One region of the Oceanobacillus sp. FSL K6-3682 genome, then DNA from elsewhere that is predicted to be linked to it. Evidence: predicted binding sites of a transcription regulator. Region 1 holds the regulator's gene; each other region holds the start of a gene.
What was found. Region 1 encodes CtsR, which represses protease genes until heat stress. Its sites were predicted from a motif close to ATGGTCAATAAAGGTCAAACA; they were not measured.
Positions count from the first base shown of each region.

Region 2: a site for CtsR is predicted at 3,581-3,601, ahead of MHH51_RS08515 (ATP-dependent Clp protease ATP-binding subunit). Genes of this name have one in related genera too.
Region 3: a site for CtsR is predicted at 4,302-4,322, ahead of clpP (ATP-dependent Clp endopeptidase proteolytic subunit ClpP). Genes of this name have one in related genera too.

Region 1 covers NZ_CP150263.1:107,425-114,277, reverse strand. The annotation lists gene clpC (ATP-dependent protease ATP-binding subunit ClpC) at 1-1,883, opposite strand, end outside; gene MHH51_RS00580 (protein arginine kinase) at 1,897-2,961, opposite strand; gene MHH51_RS00575 (UvrB/UvrC motif-containing protein) at 2,958-3,509, opposite strand; gene MHH51_RS00570 (CtsR family transcriptional regulator) at 3,534-4,001, opposite strand; gene MHH51_RS00565 (MgtC/SapB family protein) at 4,184-4,870, opposite strand; rRNA gene rrf (5S ribosomal RNA) at 5,190-5,305, opposite strand; rRNA gene MHH51_RS00555 (23S ribosomal RNA) at 5,444-6,853, opposite strand, start outside.
Region 2 covers NZ_CP150263.1:1,678,507-1,685,359, forward strand. The annotation lists gene MHH51_RS08500 (YfkD famly protein) at 46-786, shown strand; gene MHH51_RS08505 (SLC13 family permease) at 1,135-2,442, shown strand; gene pdaA (delta-lactam-biosynthetic de-N-acetylase) at 2,504-3,286, shown strand; gene MHH51_RS08515 (ATP-dependent Clp protease ATP-binding subunit) at 3,685-5,829, shown strand; gene MHH51_RS08520 (response regulator) at 6,275-6,853, shown strand, end outside.
Region 3 covers NZ_CP150263.1:3,519,910-3,526,762, reverse strand. The annotation lists gene rapZ (RNase adapter RapZ) at 723-1,610, shown strand; gene MHH51_RS17450 (YvcK family protein) at 1,607-2,557, shown strand; gene whiA (DNA-binding protein WhiA) at 2,619-3,569, shown strand; gene MHH51_RS17440 (HPr family phosphocarrier protein) at 3,697-3,954, shown strand; tRNA gene MHH51_RS17435 (tRNA-Arg) at 4,080-4,155, opposite strand; gene clpP (ATP-dependent Clp endopeptidase proteolytic subunit ClpP) at 4,393-4,977, shown strand; gene MHH51_RS17425 (IS1182 family transposase) at 5,174-6,835, shown strand.

The DNA of each region.
Region 1 (6,853 bases):
TCTGGATGTGCTTTTTCCACTTCATCCAGCAGAACAACAGAATATGGTTTACGGCGGACTCTTTCTGTTAATTGTCCTCCCTCTTCATAACCTACATAGCCTGGAGGAGACCCAACTAAACGGGAAGTCGCATGCCTTTCCATGTACTCAGACATATCAATGCGGATCATAGCATCTTCATCGGCAAACATTACTTCTGCAAGCGCACGGGCAAGCTCTGTTTTACCGATACCAGTTGGCCCAAGGAATATGAAAGAGCCAATTGGACGTTTTGGATCTTTTAACCCGGCGCGGGCACGGCGAATTGCTTTTGCTACAGCATTTACTGCTTCGGATTGACCAATAACACGATCATGAAGAATTTCTTCCATGTTCAGCAGACGCTCACTCTCATCCTTCGTCAGTTTAGAAACAGGAACTCCTGTCCAAATTGATACAACTGCAGCAATATCCTCCATGGTTACTTCAGAATCGGTCTGCCCCTGCTTTTCCTTCCACTCATCCTTTGTTTTCTCAAGGTTTTCCCGATAACGCTGTTCAGAATCTCTTAGTGATGCTGCCTTTTCAAATTCCTGACTTTGTACTGCAGCATCTTTTTCTTTTCTTACCTCTTCTAATTTCTGTTCCAGCTCTTTTAAGTTTGGCGGAACAGTATATGAGTTCAAGCGTACTTTTGAACCAGCTTCATCAATTAAATCAATTGCCTTATCCGGCAGGAAACGGTCCGTAATATATCGATCAGATAAGGTTGCTGCTGCTTCAATTGCCTCATCTGTAATTGTTACACGATGATGCGCTTCATAGCGGTCTCTTAAGCCTTTTAAAATTTGAATTGTTTCATCAAGTGTCGGTTCATCCACCTGAATTGGCTGGAACCGGCGCTCTAATGCAGCATCCTTTTCAATGTATTTCCGGTACTCATCTAATGTCGTTGCTCCAATACATTGTAATTCTCCGCGGGCAAGTGATGGCTTAAGAATATTAGATGCATCAATTGCACCCTCTGCTCCACCGGCACCAATAAGGGTATGGAGCTCATCAATGAATAAAATAACGTTCCCTGATTGACGAATCTCTTCCATTACTTTTTTCAAGCGGTCCTCAAACTCACCACGATATTTTGTTCCTGCAACAACAGTACCCATATCTAATGTCATCACACGTTTATCGCGCAGCGTTTCCGGAACCTCATTATCAATAATTTGCTGTGCTAATCCTTCTGCAACAGCAGTCTTGCCGACACCGGGCTCACCAATAAGTACAGGGTTGTTTTTAGTTCGGCGGCTCAGTACTTGAATAACTCGTTCAATTTCCTTGGAGCGTCCAATAACAGGGTCTATCTTCCCTTCTTTCGCACTGACCGTCAAATCACGGGCTAAAGAATCTAAAGTAGGGGTGCTTGCGTTTGTCTGTTGCCCTGTGCGCCCTTGACGCCCTGCCTGGGACTCATTACTCCCTAAGAGCTGAAGCACCTGCTGCCGGGCTTTATTTAAGCTTACACCAAGGTTATTTAAAACACGGGCAGCAACTCCTTCTCCTTCACGGATTAAACCTAAGAGAATATGCTCTGTTCCAACATAAGAGTGGCCCAGCTTCCTTGCTTCATCCTGAGATAATTCAACGACCTTCTTCGCTCTGGGAGTATAATGAATGGATTGAGAAGGCTGCTTGCCAACACCAATCAGCTTTTCAACTTCTTCTTGAATTTTAGATACTTCCAAGCCGAGAGATTGCAATGCTTTCGCAGCTATGCCTTCTCCTTCACGTACCAAACCAAGAAGAATATGCTCTGTTCCAATATTATTATGGCCTAATCGTACAGCCTCATCTTGAGATAATGCTAATACCTTTTGTGCTCTCTCTGTAAAGCGACCAAACATCATATGTTATTTCCTCCTACTTTTTCAAATTTAATCTTTCACGAATGATGGAAGCCCTTCGAATATCACGTTCATCAGAGCGTAATGCTTTATTAGCATAATGTTGCAGGAATCCAGGTTGTGTTAAAACCATCAGCTCATTCAGTATATTCTCGGAAATGTTTTCTATTATGCCTAAATCTATACCTAAACGCAAATTTGAAATACAAATCGCAGCTTCCTTTGAATCAATTATCCTGCTATTTTTTAATGTTCCATATGAACGGAAGACGCGATCCTCCAGGCTAATCTCTGATTGTTCGTAAATATATACACGAGCCATGCGTTCATGCTCCACGAGCTGATTAACAATGCTCTCCAAATCTTCTATAATGTCCTCTTCCGATTTGCCCAGCGTAATCTGATTTGATATTTGAAATATATTTCCTCTTGCCTCACTGCCCTCACCATATATCCCTCTGACAACAAGACCTAGCTGGTTGATTGCGGGAATCAGCCGATTAATTTGCTTTGTCAGCACGAGAGCAGGTAAATGCATCATAATAGAAGCTCGCATCCCAGTTCCAATATTTGTAGGACAACTGGTGAGGTAACCTTTTGTCTCGTCGAATGCATAGTCGGCCTTTTCTTCCAGCCAATCATCTAAGTAGTATGCTTCCTCCAATGCTTTTTTCAGCTGTAGACCTGGATAATACACCTGGATACGCAAATGGTCCTCTTCATTTACCATAATCGAAGTCTGCTCCTGTGCAGATAATAACACAGCCGCATGATCACTATGCTTAATTAAATGTGGACTTATTAAGTGTTTTTCCACCAAAACAAGTTTTTCAATCATATTTAAATTATTCATTGGTATAAATGAAATGGAATCCTGCTCCGTATCTTCCTGCTGAGTATAATTTTTCTTAATAAACTGCAGTACTTCTTCTAATGCTTCTTGATTACCGGATGTCGGGTACAATTGATCAGCAAAGTTGCGGGCTAAACGAACGCGGCTGCTCATCACTATATCTTTATCTGGACCATCCTTCAGCATCCATGGGCTAATCGCTTCGTTTATAAATGATTCTAATGTCACGTGTTATCACCCGCTTCCTTATTTTGGTGATTTTCTTTCTCCAGTTCTCTGATTTTATCACGAAGAACAGCTGCCTTTTCAAACTCTTCTTCTTCAATCAGCTGTTTTAACTCTTCTTTATGAGAAGAAATTAATTGTTTTTGCTGTATATACTTTCCTGCACGCTTTGGTATCCTGCCAGTATGCTTTGTATTTCCAGCATGTACACGCCGTAAAATTGGTTCTACCTTGGATCCAAAGGAAGCATAACAATTTGCACAGCCAAATTTCCCGGCCTTTTTAAATTCACTAAACGTTCTGCCGCAAGAGGGGCATTTCAGTTCTTGGGACTGATTGGATTTTGTTGTTCCTGCAGAGCTCAAATTTAATCCATCCTTTTGGAACAGCCCTGATAAAAGGTCGTTTAAAGAATATCCTTCTTCTGGATAGCTTAAATACCCTTTCTTCTTGGCACATACTTCACAAAGACTGATTTTTTTCTCCTGGCCATTTATTATATGTTTAAAATGTAATGTAGCCTTTCTTTCACGGCATTCCTGGCATTCCATACGACGCTCCTCCCCTTCAGGTAATTAATCGTTCAAATACTTAAGAGCAGTTAATGCAGATTTGAGTATACGTGCACGCAATTCATCACGTAATGGTAATTGAAAAGCCAATGTTGTTCTATCAATACTTGCTAACATTAACTTTGCTTCACGTGCTGTAATCAGCTCCTCCTCTAAAAGCCGATCTAAAATATCTAAGGCAGCACGTTGGGGGATCGAATCACCGATTAAAAATATAATCTCATCGATTAACTCTGATTGATTCTGATGACGTATACGCATAATCCGAATATAACCGCCACCCCCGCGCTTACTTTCCACAATATACCCCTTCTCCACAGTAAATCGTGTATTAATCACATAATTTATTTGAGAAGGTACACATTGAAATTGATCTGCAATTTCACTTCTTTTAATTTCGATAGCTTGCTGCTCCTCTGCCTGTAATACTTTTTTCAAATATTGTTCAATGATATCTGAAATGTTACTCATCCTTCGCACCTCAAATCAAATAATTTATTCGATAAATCAGTTCCTTTGACTTTGACTAACTTTGACTATGACTTTATTATAATATAAATTCTTTAAGTTGCAAATGGATGGTATTTCTATTTTTGACAAACAGACAAGAAATCAAAACATAATTATAGAAACTCTATGAAAATATTTAAATTTTAACTTCGTTTTGTTATATTTACCACTCCTGGAAGCTTGGATATATCATCAAATAAATAAATTAAATTTTTATTCCCCTTCATATTTGTCCACATATGAATTCTGCGTTGATTACCTTCCAACAATTTTATCTCCATTTGTTTAATATTAAAATGATTCTTTTCAATTGACTTTACTGCTTCATGTATTTCAAATTCCTCTGATGCAATAATCTCAATAAAATTGCTTGATTTAAATCGGGGGAAGAAATGCTCTATTTGATTTAAAAAAATTAAACTGACAAGAATAATAAGCGTTGTTACAATAGCAACGCTGTACATACCGGCTCCGACAACTAATCCAATACCTGCTACAGCCCATATAGAAGCAGCTGTTGTTAACCCTTTGATAGTTCCTCCGTAAACAATAATTGTACCTGCTCCCAGAAAGCCGATACCGCTAATTACATAAGAAGGGATACGGGCAGGATCGAATCGAATATTATCATATTGTTCCATGAAAGCGATAAAACCAAAAATTGATAAAATCATCATTAAACAGGATCCTACTCCTACTAGTATATGCGTACGGAACCCAGCTGAATGATTATTAATTTCTCGTTCAAAACCAATTAAACCAGATAATATCAAAGCAATAAATAAACGTGATACAATAACAAGAAAATCACCACCAATGAATTGTTCCAATTTTACTTACTCCTTTGTATAGAATTTAAAATGCAATTATATCTTTACGTGATCGTTTCATCTTTTATGCATATTCGAATATATAGAAAAGAATAGCTTGTCTCCATCTCCTCTCTCAAAAATATCATTTTTAAATTTTATCATGTCTAACTTCCATTATATTCTAATCCTTTTAATTTGCTAATAAGAAAATTTTATTATCTATTCTGGATTACTTTTTTTAATAAGCTTATTTAATTATTTTATGATTCCAAATTTAATATAGAAGGTTTAAGAATACAAAAAAGAGTTAAGCATAAGCTTAACTCTTTTTTAATGTGCCTGGCAACGTCCTACTCTCGCAGGGGGAAGCCCCCAACTACCATTGGCGCTGAAGAACTTAACTTCTGTGTTCGGCATGGGAACAGGTGTGACCTCTTCGCTATCGCCACCAGACAATACAATATGTAACTTGAAGATGTTTCCTTAAAAACAAGGACAAGTTATATTATATGCACTTCAGAATAAAAATGCAACACTTTTTTTAAATTTGCACCCTGAAAACTAAATAAGAGTAACGTGACATCAAAAAACTTAGATAAGTCCTCAATCGATTAGTATCCGTCAGCTGCACGTGTCGCCACGCTTCCACCTCGGACCTATCAACCTCATCGTCTCTGAGGGATTTTACTCACTTGAAGTGATGGGAAGTTTCATCTTGAGGGGGGCTTCATGCTTAGATGCTTTCAGCACTTATCCTTTCCACACGTAGCTACCCAGCTATGCTCCTGGCGGAACAACTGGTACACCAGCGGTGTGTCCATCCCGGTCCTCTCGTACTAAGGACAGCTCCTCTCAAACTTCCAACGCCCACGACGGATAGGGACCGAACTGTCTCACGACGTTCTGAACCCAGCTCGCGTACCGCTTTAATGGGCGAACAGCCCAACCCTTGGGACCGACTACAGCCCCAGGATGCGATGAGCCGACATCGAGGTGCCAAACCTCCCCGTCGATGTGAACTCTTGGGGGAGATAAGCCTGTTATCCCCGGGGTAGCTTTTATCCGTTGAGCGATGGCCCTTCCATGCGGAACCACCGGATCACTAAGCCCGACTTTCGTCCCTGCTCGACTTGTAGGTCTCGCAGTCAAGCTCCCTTCTGCCTTTACACTCTACGAATGATTTCCAACCATTCTGAGGGAACCTTTGGGCGCCTCCGTTACCTTTTAGGAGGCGACCGCCCCAGTCAAACTGCCCGCCTGACACTGTCTCCGAACCGGATTACGGTCCTGGGTTAGAATGGTCATACAGTTAGGGTGGTATCCCACGGGTGCCTCCACGTAAGCTGGCGCTCACGCTTCAAAGGCTCCCACCTATCCTGTACAAACTGCACAAACATTCCATATCAGGCTACAGTAAAGCTCCACGGGGTCTTTCCGTCCTGTCGCGGGTAATGCGCATCTTCACGCATAGTATAATTTCACCGGGTCTCTCGTTGAGACAGTGCCCAAGTCGTTGCACCTTTCGTGCGGGTCGGAACTTACCCGACAAGGAATTTCGCTACCTTAGGACCGTTATAGTTACGGCCGCCGTTTACTGGGGCTTCGGTTCAAAGCTTCGCTCCGAAGAGCTAACTCTTCCCCTTAACCTTCCAGCACCGGGCAGGTGTCAGCCCCTATACTTCGCCTTTCGGCTTCGCAGAGACCTGTGTTTTTGCTAAACAGTCGCTTGGGCCTATTCACTGCGGCTCACTCACAAGTGAGCACCCCTTCTCCCGAAGTTACGGGGTCATTTTGCCGAGTTCCTTAACGAGAGTTCTCCCGCTCACCTTAGGATTCTCTCCTCGCCTACCTGTGTCGGTTTGCGGTACGGGCACCTATGATCTAACTAGAGGCTTTTCTTGGCAGTGTGAAATCAGGAACTTCGGTACTCTATTTCCCTCCCCATCACAGCTCAGAAATATGTCAGACGGATTTGCCTATCTGACTTCCTCGCATGCTTGG
Region 2 (6,853 bases), 1.6 Mb from region 1:
CGTGTTTATTTTTTTATGCTGCTCTTATGTTTAGCATGGCTGTGGATGCCAATGAACAGTTTTGCTGAAGAAATAAAAGAGAAAAAAGAATCTGATATACCTAGTCATGTATTAGATGTATCCAAAGAAAACACATTTCCAAATTCAACTGAAGACCAGGAAATTATTGAGGCGAGTGATTTAACAAAGGAGTTAATCGAGGGTGTCGATATACCAATTGAAAATCCGGAGCTGATCAAGATTTTAAATGAAAGCAATATTAAACCTTCTCCAATTGCAATTGGCTACCGCGGTATGGTTTATCTGGGAAGATGGCCGATAAATTATCAATCCAGTGAATCAAATGTCAACTGGGAATATCAATTGATTAATAAAAATGAAATGAATAATATCGGTGGTGACCAGGCACAAGAAATGAGTTATTACCAACAGGAGCAAAAAGAAGTAAAAGGTGCTTTAACCAGTAAAATAAGTAATCCAGAACAGGTAAAAACAATGATGTTATTAAAGGCAAGCGAAAAAACAAAGCTGCCTCTCTCTTATCAAACCGTTATTGGGCATAATACAAAATTGGCAAATTCATATAACATCCCGGTTCAGAAGCATGGAATACTTGATGCCTATGCTCCTGCAGTTAATGAAAAGGGCCAGGTAACATTTGGAGAAGTCTATATTGAATTAAAAGGCTCCAATAAAACCATTCAAATTAAAAATGTAACAAAACAAGGAATTGGTGCCTGGATACCAGTACAGGATTATTTGTCCTTTTCATTCAAAGTCAAATAATAGCTCAAATTGTGATGGTCTGTCTTAAATCTTCTCGATTTTCGTTTGGGCTGACATCAGTTATTTCTAAATAAAAGGAACAGATGGAACTGAGATTGGGAGTAGGACTGCGATTACCCACTCCATCTAATCCATTTATAAAACTCTAAGATATCTTATTCTAATAACAAAGGATTGTCTGAAGGCAGTCCTTTTTATCAATTTCTGGAAAAAACTTTCTGCCTCTATGCATGAGGGGAGTGTGGGAGTATTTCAAATGAGTATAAAAATTCCTTGCAATTTTATCTTTGTTGCTTTATCATGATAAAGTGTTAAAGAAATTGATGGTTATTTATTGGAGGAAGAAAAATGGAATGGGTTGTTCTTTTAGCAGTCCTATTAATGACTGTTTTATGTTTATTAAAGGTAAATGTTATTTTATCTATTTTAATTTCAACGATTGCTGCCGGATTAATGAGCGGTTTAGGATTTACGGATTCTGTTAAATTAATGGTGGCTGGGATGGGGGACTCTGCAAATACAGCACTCAGTTATATTTTATTAGGTGCTTTTGCAGTTGCCATCAGCTACACAGGTATTACAAAAATATTAGTCAATTTTATTATTCGTATATTGACAGGGAAGAAAACAATAATGCTATTTGCGTTAGCTGGTGTTGCGTGTTTATCACAAAATTTAGTGCCGGTGCATATCGCTTTTATTCCTATTTTAATTCCTCCCTTATTAAAATTATTTGATCAAATGCGGATGGATCGCCGGGCAGTAGCAGTAGCGCTGACATTTGGTTTGAAAGCACCCTATATTATGATTCCAGTAGGATTCGGTCTGGTTTTCCAAGACTTAATTTTAAAAGGGGTAAATTCAAACGGTGCAGAAATTACTTTGCATGAAGTAACATTATCTATGCTGATACCTGGTGCCGGGATGATTGTTGGGTTGTTAATTGGAATCTTATTTACTTATAGAAAAGATAAAGATCCTAAAGATACAGTAAAAGAAAATAAAATTAAACCAGAGGATTTAGTAGAAGAAGTAACATTCAATAAACAGCATTTAATGACGATTATTGCAATTATATTAGCTCTTATTGTTCAAATTATTACGCAAGATTTGATTTTGGGAGCATTAACTGGAATTATAGCTATGTTCGTTCTGGTAGCATTACCATTTAAAGTCTTGGACCGGGTGATGACAGAGGGTATCTCCATGATGGCTACCATATCTTTTATTATCCTGGTAGCTGCAGGATTTGCAAATGTTCTGCAGAAAACCGGAGTAATAGGAGAATTAGTGGAAGTATCGATTTCTATGCTGGGAGATAATAAACCGCTGACTGCGTTTGTATTATTATTACTTGGATTGATTATTACGATTGGTATCGGAACTTCCTTTGGAACCATTCCAATTATTGCAGCATTATTTGTTCCAATTTGCCTTGCAGCCGGTTTCTCACCGCTTGCAACAGCATCTTTAATTGGAACAGCCGGAGCATTAGGCGACGCAGGCTCTCCAGCTTCAGACAGTACGCTGGGGCCAACCTCGGGGCTTAATGCAGATGGAAAGCATGATCATATCTGGGGTACCTGTGTACCGACATTTATACACTATAATATTCCTTTATTTATTTTCGGCTGGATTGCTGCAATGGTATTATAAAAAAAGCGTATAAAAGTAGAAGCAAAAGGAAAAGGTAAGAGAAAAACTGGGTGGGATTTGAATGAAACAACTAATCGCTTTCCTGTTATCACTTGCCTTTTTCTTTTGTGCTTTCACATGGAACACAGCTTTTGCGTATGGATGGGGCTACCAGAAAAATAATAATCATACGCCTCCGGAGATAGGGTCATATCAGGAAGTATTGGATAAATATAATGCGTTCTATCTGGATGACAGCGGGGAGAAAAACCTTTATCTCACCTTTGACAATGGCTACGAGCAGGGCTTTACCTCTGACATATTAGATGTATTAAAAAAAGAAGAAGTTCCAGCAACTTTTTTTGTAACAGGACATTATGTAGAAAGTGAGCCTGATTTAGTCAAAAGGATGGTGGAGGAAGGGCATATTATTGGAAATCACTCCTACCATCATCCAGACTTTACAATTATGAATAAGGAAGCCATTGAAAAAGAACTGACAGATTTAGAACAGGCAGTTGCCGAGATAAGTGATCAAGATGAATTAATATTTGTCAGACCTCCACGGGGGACATTCAGTTCAGATACATTGAAATGGTCAACAGAAATCGGACTTGTTCATGTGTTTTGGTCACTGGCTTTTAAGGATTGGGAAACAAACGCACAAAAAGGTGCAGATTATGCCTATGACGAGATTATGAAACAGATTCATCCCGGAGCAATTATTTTACTGCATGCTGTCTCCAGTGATAATGCAGCTGCCCTGGAAAAAGTAATTCAGGATTTAAAAGAAGAAGGGTATCAATTTAAAAACTTAGATGATTTATGGATGCGTAATCAATTGCCAAAGCAGTTTCCTTATTAAAGTAAACTGTCCTTTTATAGAAGAAAACGTAGTTATTCAGAAGAGTATATTCTGATAAAACGTTACGCTTCTAAAAGGACAGTTTTTTTGATATACTGCAAAAACAAATTCTCCTTATGAAAAAAGAAAGTCATTCTTTTCATAAGAAATTTGTATTTTTGAACCTCTTTGATCAGAAATCTGATAAACAGATAACTTGCTAAATCTCTTATGTAATAAGGCGTTGGCCTATATTCAATCTATCATAAATACAAAAGGTCAAAAAAAAATAAAAAAATTTGACTAAAACACTTGAAAGTCAAAGAAGGTCAGAGTATAATGTAATTATAGTCAAAGATAGTCAAAGTCAAAATAACGAATAAATAAGCTATCTGACTAATTTAAAGGAGGAATGAGAAATGAAATGTCAAAACTGTGGACAAAATGAGGCAACGATTAATGCACAAATGCAAATGAATGGACAACGTATGGAAGTGCATCTTTGCCATGAGTGTTTACAAGAAATACAAGGAAATATGATGAACAGTGACTTTTTCTCTAATTCTCCATTTGGCAATATGGATCAATCATTTGCCAACAACTTTTTCCAAGGTAATCAACAAAGTGGTGCAAGTGCACGCACTAGAACGAAACAAAAATCAAACAATGGAAATGGCTTAATTGATCAGTTAGCAAAAAATATTACTGATCAAGCGCGAGCAGGGAAGATTGATCCTGTCATTGGTAGAGATAAAGAAATTAAACGAGTTATTGAAACATTGAATAGAAGAAATAAAAACAACCCCGTATTAATCGGTGAACCAGGTGTTGGTAAAACCGCAATTGCAGAAGGACTGGCAGTAAATATTGTCGAAGGTAATGTACCTGCTAAATTAATGAACAAAGAAATTTATCTGCTGGATGTAGCTTCTTTAGTTGCAAACACTGGTATCCGAGGTCAATTTGAAGAGCGGATGAATAAACTGATTGCTGAATTACAGGAGCGTAATGATGTAATTGTATTTATTGATGAAATTCACCTTCTTGTCGGCGCGGGGACAGCAGAAAGCTCACAAATGGATGCGGGCAACATCTTGAAACCGGCTCTTGCACGTGGTGATTTGCAGGTAATTGGTGCAACAACATTAAAAGAATATCGTCAAATTGAAAAAGACGCAGCGTTAGAACGACGCTTACAACCTATTATCGTGAAGGAACCATCATTAGAAGATGCAGTAAAAATCTTGAAGGGAATTAAAGACCGTTATGAAAAATTCCATGAAGTACGTTATTCTGATGAAGTAGTCGAAGCATTTGTCGGTTTATCCAACCGCTATATTCAGGACCGCTTCTTACCAGATAAAGCAATTGACTTGATGGATGAGGTTGGTTCCAGATTGAATCTGGCAAACGCACAAAAAGATTCTGATTCATTACAGCAACGCTTAGATGAAGTTGTGAAACAAAAGCAGGAAGCAGCAGAAAAAGAGGACTATGAGCGCGCTGCAAATCTCCGTTATCAGGAAATTCAATTACAAAAGCAATTGGATAAAGTAGAAGACGGAGAAAAAACAATGGATGTGGATATTTCTGATATTCAATTGATTGTAGAAGAAAAAACGGGTATACCAGTAACTAAAATGCAAAAAGATGAAAAAGAAAAAATGAAAAATCTGGCTGATGATCTTCGTGCCAAAGTAATCGGACAGGAAGAAGCTGTAGCAAAAGTTGCTAAATCAATTCGCCGAAGCCGTGCCGGATTAAAAGCAAAAGAACGTCCAATCGGTTCATTCTTATTTGTCGGCCCTACTGGTGTCGGAAAAACAGAATTAACAAAGGTACTGGCAGAAGAATTGTTCGGCACAAGAGATGCCTTGGTCCGTCTGGATATGAGTGAGTATATGGAAAAACACACGGTGTCTAAAATTATCGGTTCACCACCAGGATATGTAGGACATGAGGAAGCTGGACAGCTGACTGAACGCATCCGCAGAAGCCCATACTCTATTCTATTACTGGATGAAATTGAAAAAGCACATCCAGATGTGCAGAATATGTTCTTACAAATTATGGAGGACGGTCATTTAACAGATTCTCATGGCAGAAGAGTAAGCTTTAAGGATACAGTCATTATTATGACAAGTAATGCCGGAACTGGTGAAAAACAAGTGAATGTCGGCTTTAACAGCAAAACACATGAATCAGTTTCCACATTAGAAAATCTAAGTAACTATTTCAAACCAGAGTTTCTGAACCGTTTCGATGCTATTGTAAACTTTAATGAATTAAAAGAAGAAGATCTATTACAAATTGTTGACCTTATGCTGCATGATTTAGAAGCAACTATGAAGGAAAACCAAATCAGCATCACTATCTCTGACGAAGCTAAGCAGCGTCTTGTTAAATTAGGATACGATCCACGCTTTGGTGCACGTCCATTACGCCGTGTTATCCAGGATAAAGTAGAAGATCAATTAACTGATTTAATTCTCGAAGGGGAAGATGTAAAAGCAGTTCATGTGGATGTAAATGAAGAAGAAATTGTTGTTTCAAATGCATCTTAATAAAAAGTTAGAATAATTGCGTAAGGCATATTAAATAAAGGGATATACAAGGATCAGCTGACCCAATTAGTGGGTTAGCTGGTCTTTTTTTGTTAACAGGAAAGTTATAATAAAACTATGGTTTTAAAGGAACTGCGACTTAGCTCCCCCAAGTGTTCTTGTTCTGTATAAAGTGGCGGCTACGGATTTTTAGAGTATCTTCCGTAAATTAACAATAACAATAATTTTAAAAACGAAGGTTTTCTGAGTCGATATATGGTATAAAAAAATTAGATGTAATTTTTGTACAGGAATTATGATAAGGAGTTTTGAAAACCGATGCTTCATTCTGTATAGAATTTGTATAGAAAATTGTCGATTAAAGCTCTCATTATTATCATGTATGATATGTTTATATACTTTGTTTCTCAATGAAATTACAAACCTATTTTTAGGAGGCTATAAATTGAATATTTGTATCATCGATGATGAGCATTTAGCTTTAGAATACTTGGATTTTCTTTTTAATAAAATAGAAGGAGTACAGGTTACAGGCAAATATAACAGCCCTGGGGATCTAATAGATCATGTTCAAAGGGAAAGCATAGATGCTGTATTTATGGATATACATATGCCTGAGATAAAAGGGATTGATTTAGCGGAAAAACTATTAAACATACAGCCTTCCTTACAGATTGTTTTTGTAACTGCCTATAATGAATATGCAGTCAAAGCTTTTGAATTAAATGCATTGGATTATATTTTAAAGCCGGTTCAAAAAGTACGGTTAGAGATAACGATACAGAGGATAAAAGAAAGTAATTATATAAAATTAAATACAGCATTGGAATCAGATTCAGATAAAGCAAATTATAGAATTAAGAATTTAGGAGCTCTTCGCTTTTATAAGGAAAATAATCCAATCGAAGTGAAATGGAGGACATCCAAAGCGAAGGAGCTGTTTGCTTATTTTGTACAGAATCATGAAAATACAATTCGAAAAGGTGAATTAACAGATTTAATGTGGAGTAATCTTCCTTGGGAG
Region 3 (6,853 bases), 1.4 Mb from region 1:
CGCTCCAACGGGTTTCATAGGATGAGTAACCGCAACCTCAGAAATACACTACGCTTTCCGTAGGCCCCGAGCTCATCTCCTCGATAAAGAAGACTTAGTGATTGGCAAGCCGATAGGCGCAGACAGAGCTAAAGCCGCACTTATGTCCTTGGGTGAAAAAAAGAAGAGCACTTTTTTCCTGTGGGGCATACAGGACGTATGTCAGTTCGGTGCCTGAGACAGGGCGTCACTAACTTAACCAAATTTCCTTCCGTTTTGGGACTGCGATTACTCGTCCCATCAAAAAGCGTCGCTAGAATTAGCTTCATTTCTTTGTAAGAAAGCAAATGAAACATATTTATTCAAAGATAGGAGCGGATGTTGTCGACTCCTACGGGAAAAGCAACAGGTGAAGACCCCGCAGGAAGTGGTCTTCTTCCGAGGAGGCTGAGACGTTGCCCGTGAAAAGCGACTTCCTGGAGCGGACATCTCCCTAGCAAGAACACCATTGTTTTAAAGAGCAAGTGATTTTCTTGGTTTTTCTCAGTTTGTATAAATACAAGCCGTATTTAACCGAATTCTTGGCGAATGTCAGGTTTTCTAATATAATGAAGTAAGATACAATAAGTATAGCGCAAGAACTGGCCGGTTAAGATCTTAGGGCCCGGAAACCAGGGTTGGGGATTCGACTGCCCGCCAGAAATATAAGTGGCGTCGGAAGAGGTTTGAAAGGGGAGAGTTCAGTGAATCAAGAAAAAGAAACAAAGCTCGTTATTATTACTGGAATGTCAGGAGCCGGAAAAACAGTTGCGGTACAAAGCTTTGAGGACTTAGGGTATTATTGTGTAGATAATTTACCTCCTGCACTTCTTCCAAAATTTTTAGAATTAATGAAGGATGCTTCTAATACAATTCAGAAAGTGGCCCTTGTCATGGATTTACGGGGGAGAGAATTTTTTGATTCCTTATACAAAGCACTGGATGCAATTAGCCATACACCGTGGATTCAAAGCCATATTCTATTTTTAGATGCAGCTGATGAAACTTTGGTTACGAGATATAAAGAGACAAGACGCTCTCATCCATTAGCTGTTGGCGGGCTTCCTTTAAACGGGATTCATCAGGAGAGAATCATTATTGATGAATTGCGCGGACGTTCTCAAAGAATTATTGATACATCAAATCTTAAGCCAAGAGATTTACGCGAAAAGATTCTTCAATTATATAAGGAAGAAAAGCAGGAAGTGTTTTCGGTTCATTTCGTATCTTTTGGATTTAAATATGGAATTCCAATTGATGCGGATTTAGTTTTTGATGTACGCTTTTTGCCGAATCCACATTATGTGTCTGCGCTTCAGCCTTTAACAGGATTAAATCAGGAAGTCTCTTCGTATGTATTTAAATGGACAGATACACAGCTGTTTACAGATAAATTAAATGATTTATTCCGTTTTATGTTTCCGCAATATAAAAAAGAAGGCAAATCACAATTAGTCATTGCCATTGGCTGCACTGGCGGACAGCATCGTTCTGTAGCTTTAGCTGAGTATTTCTCCAAACAATTCAATGATGATTATATTACACATGTCAGTCATCGGGATATTGAGAAGAGAAAGGCTAAATCATCATGAGCAATGTTCCCAAAATAACGGCTATTGGCGGAGGAACAGGAATGCCGGTTTTACTGCGTGGATTGAAGGATTTACCGGTGGAGCTTACCGCAGTTGTGACTGTAGCGGATGATGGAGGAAGTACAGGAAGAATCCGTTCAGAAATGGAAATACCTGCACCGGGAGATATTCGAAACGTTATTGCTGCTTTATCTGATGCAGAACCTATGCTTTTAGAGCTCTTTCAGCATCGGTTTCAACAAGGGAATGGATTGACTGGTCATTCATTAGGGAATTTATTATTAGCTGCTATGACATCGATGACCGGTAATTTTAATCAGGGGATAAAAGAAATTTCCCGGGTTCTAAATGTAAAAGGAAAGATATATCCGATTTCAAATGATAATATGTCTTTGCATGCAATTATGGAAGACGGAGAAATTATTCATGGTGAATCAAATATCCCTCTGTCGGGAAAACGGATTAAACGTATTTTTTTAGAGCCGCAGCCGCTGCATCCATTACCCAATGCTGTTGAATCCATTGAAAAAGCAGATCTGATTGTTATATCTCCAGGGAGCCTGTATACTTCCATCATGCCGAATCTAATTGTTCCAGAAGTGAAGGAAGCATTACACAACGCGAAAGCAAAGAAAGTCTATGTTTGTAATATCATGACGCAATATGGAGAAACAACAGGTTATTCCGCGGCAGATCATGTTCAGGCTATTCACGACCATGTTGGTGATGCTTGTGTTGATTATGTTATTGTTCATAACCAGCCAATAGATGCAGAAACACAGGAAATTTATAAAGAAGAGAGAGCATTTCCGGTAGAAGCGGATATTGACCGCTTAAAAGCCATGAATGTTCAGGTAGTTGCAGGAAATATTGTTGTAAAGCATAAAGATGGAACACTTCGCCATAATAATGATAAAATTGCTGAGATGCTTTATAAATTTTTATAATTTTATCATGGAATGAAGTTTTGCTTTATGTGCGTGTTGAAAAGGGAAGGAGTGTGATACTATGTCCTTCGCATCAGATATTAAAAAAGAACTAACCGCGATTCAATCGGATTCCTGCTGCCAGTTTGCTGAGTTAGCTGCATTAGTTCGAATGAATGGCGTTATTTCTATATCAAAGCAAGGTTATGCACTGGATGTGCAGACGGAGAATGCAGCAATTGCAAGGCGTATTTACACATTAATTAAGCAAAATTATACATTACCGGTAGAACTGCTTGTCCGTAAAAAAATGAAGCTGAAAAAAAATAATGTTTATATTGTCCGTATGAAAAACGGTGTCCAGTCTTTATTAAAGGATTTGGATTTAATCGAAAATCAATATCAAATTATCCGGACTATTTCAGAGAAATACTTAGATAAAGAGTGCTGCCGCAAATCATATTTACGTGGAGCGTTTCTGGCTGGCGGTTCGATGAATAATCCGGAAACATCTTCTTATCATTTAGAGATTTTCAATTATTATGAAGAACATGCAGAAGCGTTAAAAACATTATTGAATGGATACGACTTGCATGCAAGAACATTGGAACGTAAAAACGGACATATCGTATATATGAAGGAAGCAGAAAGGATTACTGCTTTTTTAAGTATTATCGGAGCACATCAAGCATTATTGAAATTTGAAGATGTCCGTATTGTCCGTGATATGCGGAACTCTGTGAACAGGTTAGTAAATTGTGAAACAGCGAACTTAAATAAAACCATTGGTGCGGCATTCCGTCAAATTGAAAATATTAAATTGATTGAACGAACAGTCGGACTGGAACAATTACCTGAGAAATTGCAAGAGATGGCTAAGCTGCGGGTTCAGTATGAAGAAGTTTCATTAAAGGAATTGGGAGAACTCGTTTCCAGCGGGACAATTTCTAAATCAGGCGTGAATCATCGATTGAAGAAGATTGATGAATTCGCAGAAAAAATTAAACGTGGAGAGCTGCAGCTTGGTAATTAATGCTAGCATCCGGAGAATATGATATAATGCAATAAATATCATGGAACATCGCCAAAAAATAAATGCAGAGCTTTCTCTGCATTGCAAAAAAATGGAGGCGTTTACTTAAGACAGGAGAGTGGATTTGTTGATTGAGAAAACGGTGAAGATTGAATTAGATTCAGGATTGCAGGCAAGACCAGCTGCCTATTTTGTACAAGAGGCCAATCGATTTGATTCACACATATTTTTAGAGAATGATGATAAAAAAGTGAATGCGAAAAGCATTATGGGACTGATGAGCTTAGCTTTGACAAAAGGGGAAGAAATTAAGCTTATTATCGAAGGTGAAGACGAAGAAGAGGCAATGGAATATTTAACAAGCCTTGTTCGCGAGAAAGTATGATTGAGCTAATGTTAAGTTTATAATAAATAGCAAATCTATGCCTATTTAAAAACTCCCTCTTAAGGGCGGGTAATCTTTACTCAAACTTAAGAGGGAGTTATCATTGCATTTCATTTTTCTAGTAGCGCGCCCAGAGGGATTCGAACCCCCGGCAAACCTGGTACCGGAAACCAGTGCTCTATCCAGCTGAGCTATGGGCGCGTATTGTTTTATTAAAAACACAACCTTAATTATACATACGAATTCCTTCTGAGACAAGTCCTTTTTCTTTATTTGATAAAATTTCTTAGGTTTAACAAACATAAAATCGGGAAAACTGGTTAAAGTAGAAATTTGGAGAATCTTTTTGTTTGACCTTTATTGACCAATGAGCTATCATATTAACTATAGTAATTAAATCATCAGCCATGTTAACTGGCTATTCAAGGAGGATTTATAATGAATTTAGTACCTACAGTTATTGAACAAACAAACCGTGGTGAACGCGCATACGATATTTATTCCCGTTTATTGAAGGACCGGATTATTTTACTTGGCAGCGGTATTGATGACAATGTCGCCAACTCTATTGTAGCACAGCTATTATTCTTAGAAGCAGAAGATCCAGGAAAAGATATCTCTTTATACATTAATTCTCCTGGCGGATCTATTACAGCCGGAATGGCAATTTTTGATACAATGAATTTTATTAAATCAGATGTATCTACAATCTGCATTGGTATGGCAGCTTCTATGGGAGCATTCCTGCTTAACGCTGGTGAAAAGGGTAAACGTTTTGCTTTGCCGAACAGTGAGATCATGATTCACCAGCCATTAGGTGGTACACAAGGTCAGGCAACAGACATTGAGATTCATGCAAGAAGAATTATTGAAATTAAAAAACGTATGAACCGTATCATGTCTGAAAACACCGGACAGCCATTAGAAGTTATTGAACATGATACAGAGCGTGATAACTTTATGACTGCAGAACAGTCCAAAGAATACGGCTTAATTGATGATATCTTTGAACGCAAACAATAATTGAAGTGTAAAAAAAAAAGTAAAAAAAAGAGGCTGGGACAAAAGCCAGTAAAAATAGAAAAAGTGACTTTCTACTATGATTTTAAGTAGGAAGTCACTTTTTTAATTTGATTAAAAAATGAAATAAACGTACAAAAAAAGGATACCTTCTGATAAAGTTAAAGTACCACTACAAAAACAGAATCGAGGTATCCTTATGTTTAAATATTATAACGTAAATCAAGTCGTTTTGCCATTAGATTTCGAGATGAAATTACAAGAAAATGATATTGCTTATACCATCCATGAATTTATCGAACAGATTCCAGAAGAAGCTTTCACCGGTTTTACCCGTCAAACAGGCTGTCCCGCCTATCACCCGCGTATGATGATGAAAATTATTTTATGTGCTTATACCCAGTCGGTGTTCTCTGGCCGAAAAATCGAAGCATTATTAAAAGATAGTGTGCGAATGATGTGGCTTGCGCAAGGATATGAGCCGAGTTACCGTACTATCAACCGTTTTCGTGTGAATCCAGAAGTAAAAGAACTATTGCGTCAGTGCTTCGTCCAATTTCGTTGTCAGCTGGTGGAAAAAGAGTTGATCGATGCGGAGGCTATCTTTATTGACGGGACCAAAATTGAAGCCAATGCCAATAAATTCACCTTTGTCTGGCGAAAATCGATCGAGCGTTATCAAACGAAACTTGTAGAGAAGTCCCATGCCCTCTATGAAGAATTAGTGGAAAAAGAAATTATTCCAGAAATCAACCGGGAAAACCCGGAAGCTCTATCGACGCAAGAACTTCAACAGATGGCAGCGAATTTGGATAAGTCAGTCCAAACGTATACGAAACAAATCGAATCGATTGAAAAAGCACAAGACCGAAAAGCCCTGCGTTCGGAACGAAAGCAGCCAAAACAAGCCTTAAAACAGGTGCACGATTTCATCTGTCGTCAAGAAAAATATGAAGAAGCCTTGGAGATTTTAGAAGAACGTAACAGCTATTCCAAGACGGATCACGACGCAACCTTTATGCGATTGAAAGATGACCATATGAAGAACGGACAGTTGAAAGCTGCTTATAATGTGCAATTGGCAACAGAAGGACGTTACGCATTAGCCTATGATATTTTTCCGAACCCTACCGATACACGAACGCTGATTCCTTTTTTAGATCGTATTGAAAAGGATTATTTTGCGTTGCCTGATGTCCTCGTAGCTGATGCGGCTTATGGAAGTGAACAGAATATAGAAGATGTCACCCTGAACCGGTTACGAACTGCCTTGATTACCTATAGTATGTACCGCAAAGAGAAGAAGAAAAAATATAAAAATAATCCCTTTAACACCGCTAACTGGGATTATGATGCCGAAATAGATGCCTTTACTTGTCCAAATGGTCAAGCTGTTACTTATCGCTATAACTCCAAACGCACAGACAAGTATGGTTACCAGCGACAATTTAAGGTCTATGAATGTGAAGATTGTACAGGCTGTCCTTTGCGAGAGCAATGTACCAAGGCAAAGGAAGGTAACCATCGGAAAATATTTTATAATGAAAAATGGGAAGCACAAAAGAAAATGATACGAGAACAGCTTTCAGATGAAGAAATGGGCAAGCTTTACGGAAAACGTAAGATAGATGTGGAGCCTTTCTTTGGATTTTTGAAGGCTAATTTGGGTTTCACTCGTTTCTCTGTACGAGGAAAATCCAAAGTGGATAATGAATTGGGATTCGCCTTAATGGCAGTGAATCTGAGAAGATACACTGCCTCTAGCTGCTTTTTTATGTATCTACTTATAAATGATTTCAAAAAAGATGGATTTCACATCAAAACCCAATGTGAAATCCATCTTTTCATTATTTTTGGCTAGTTATGTCCCAGCCTCTTT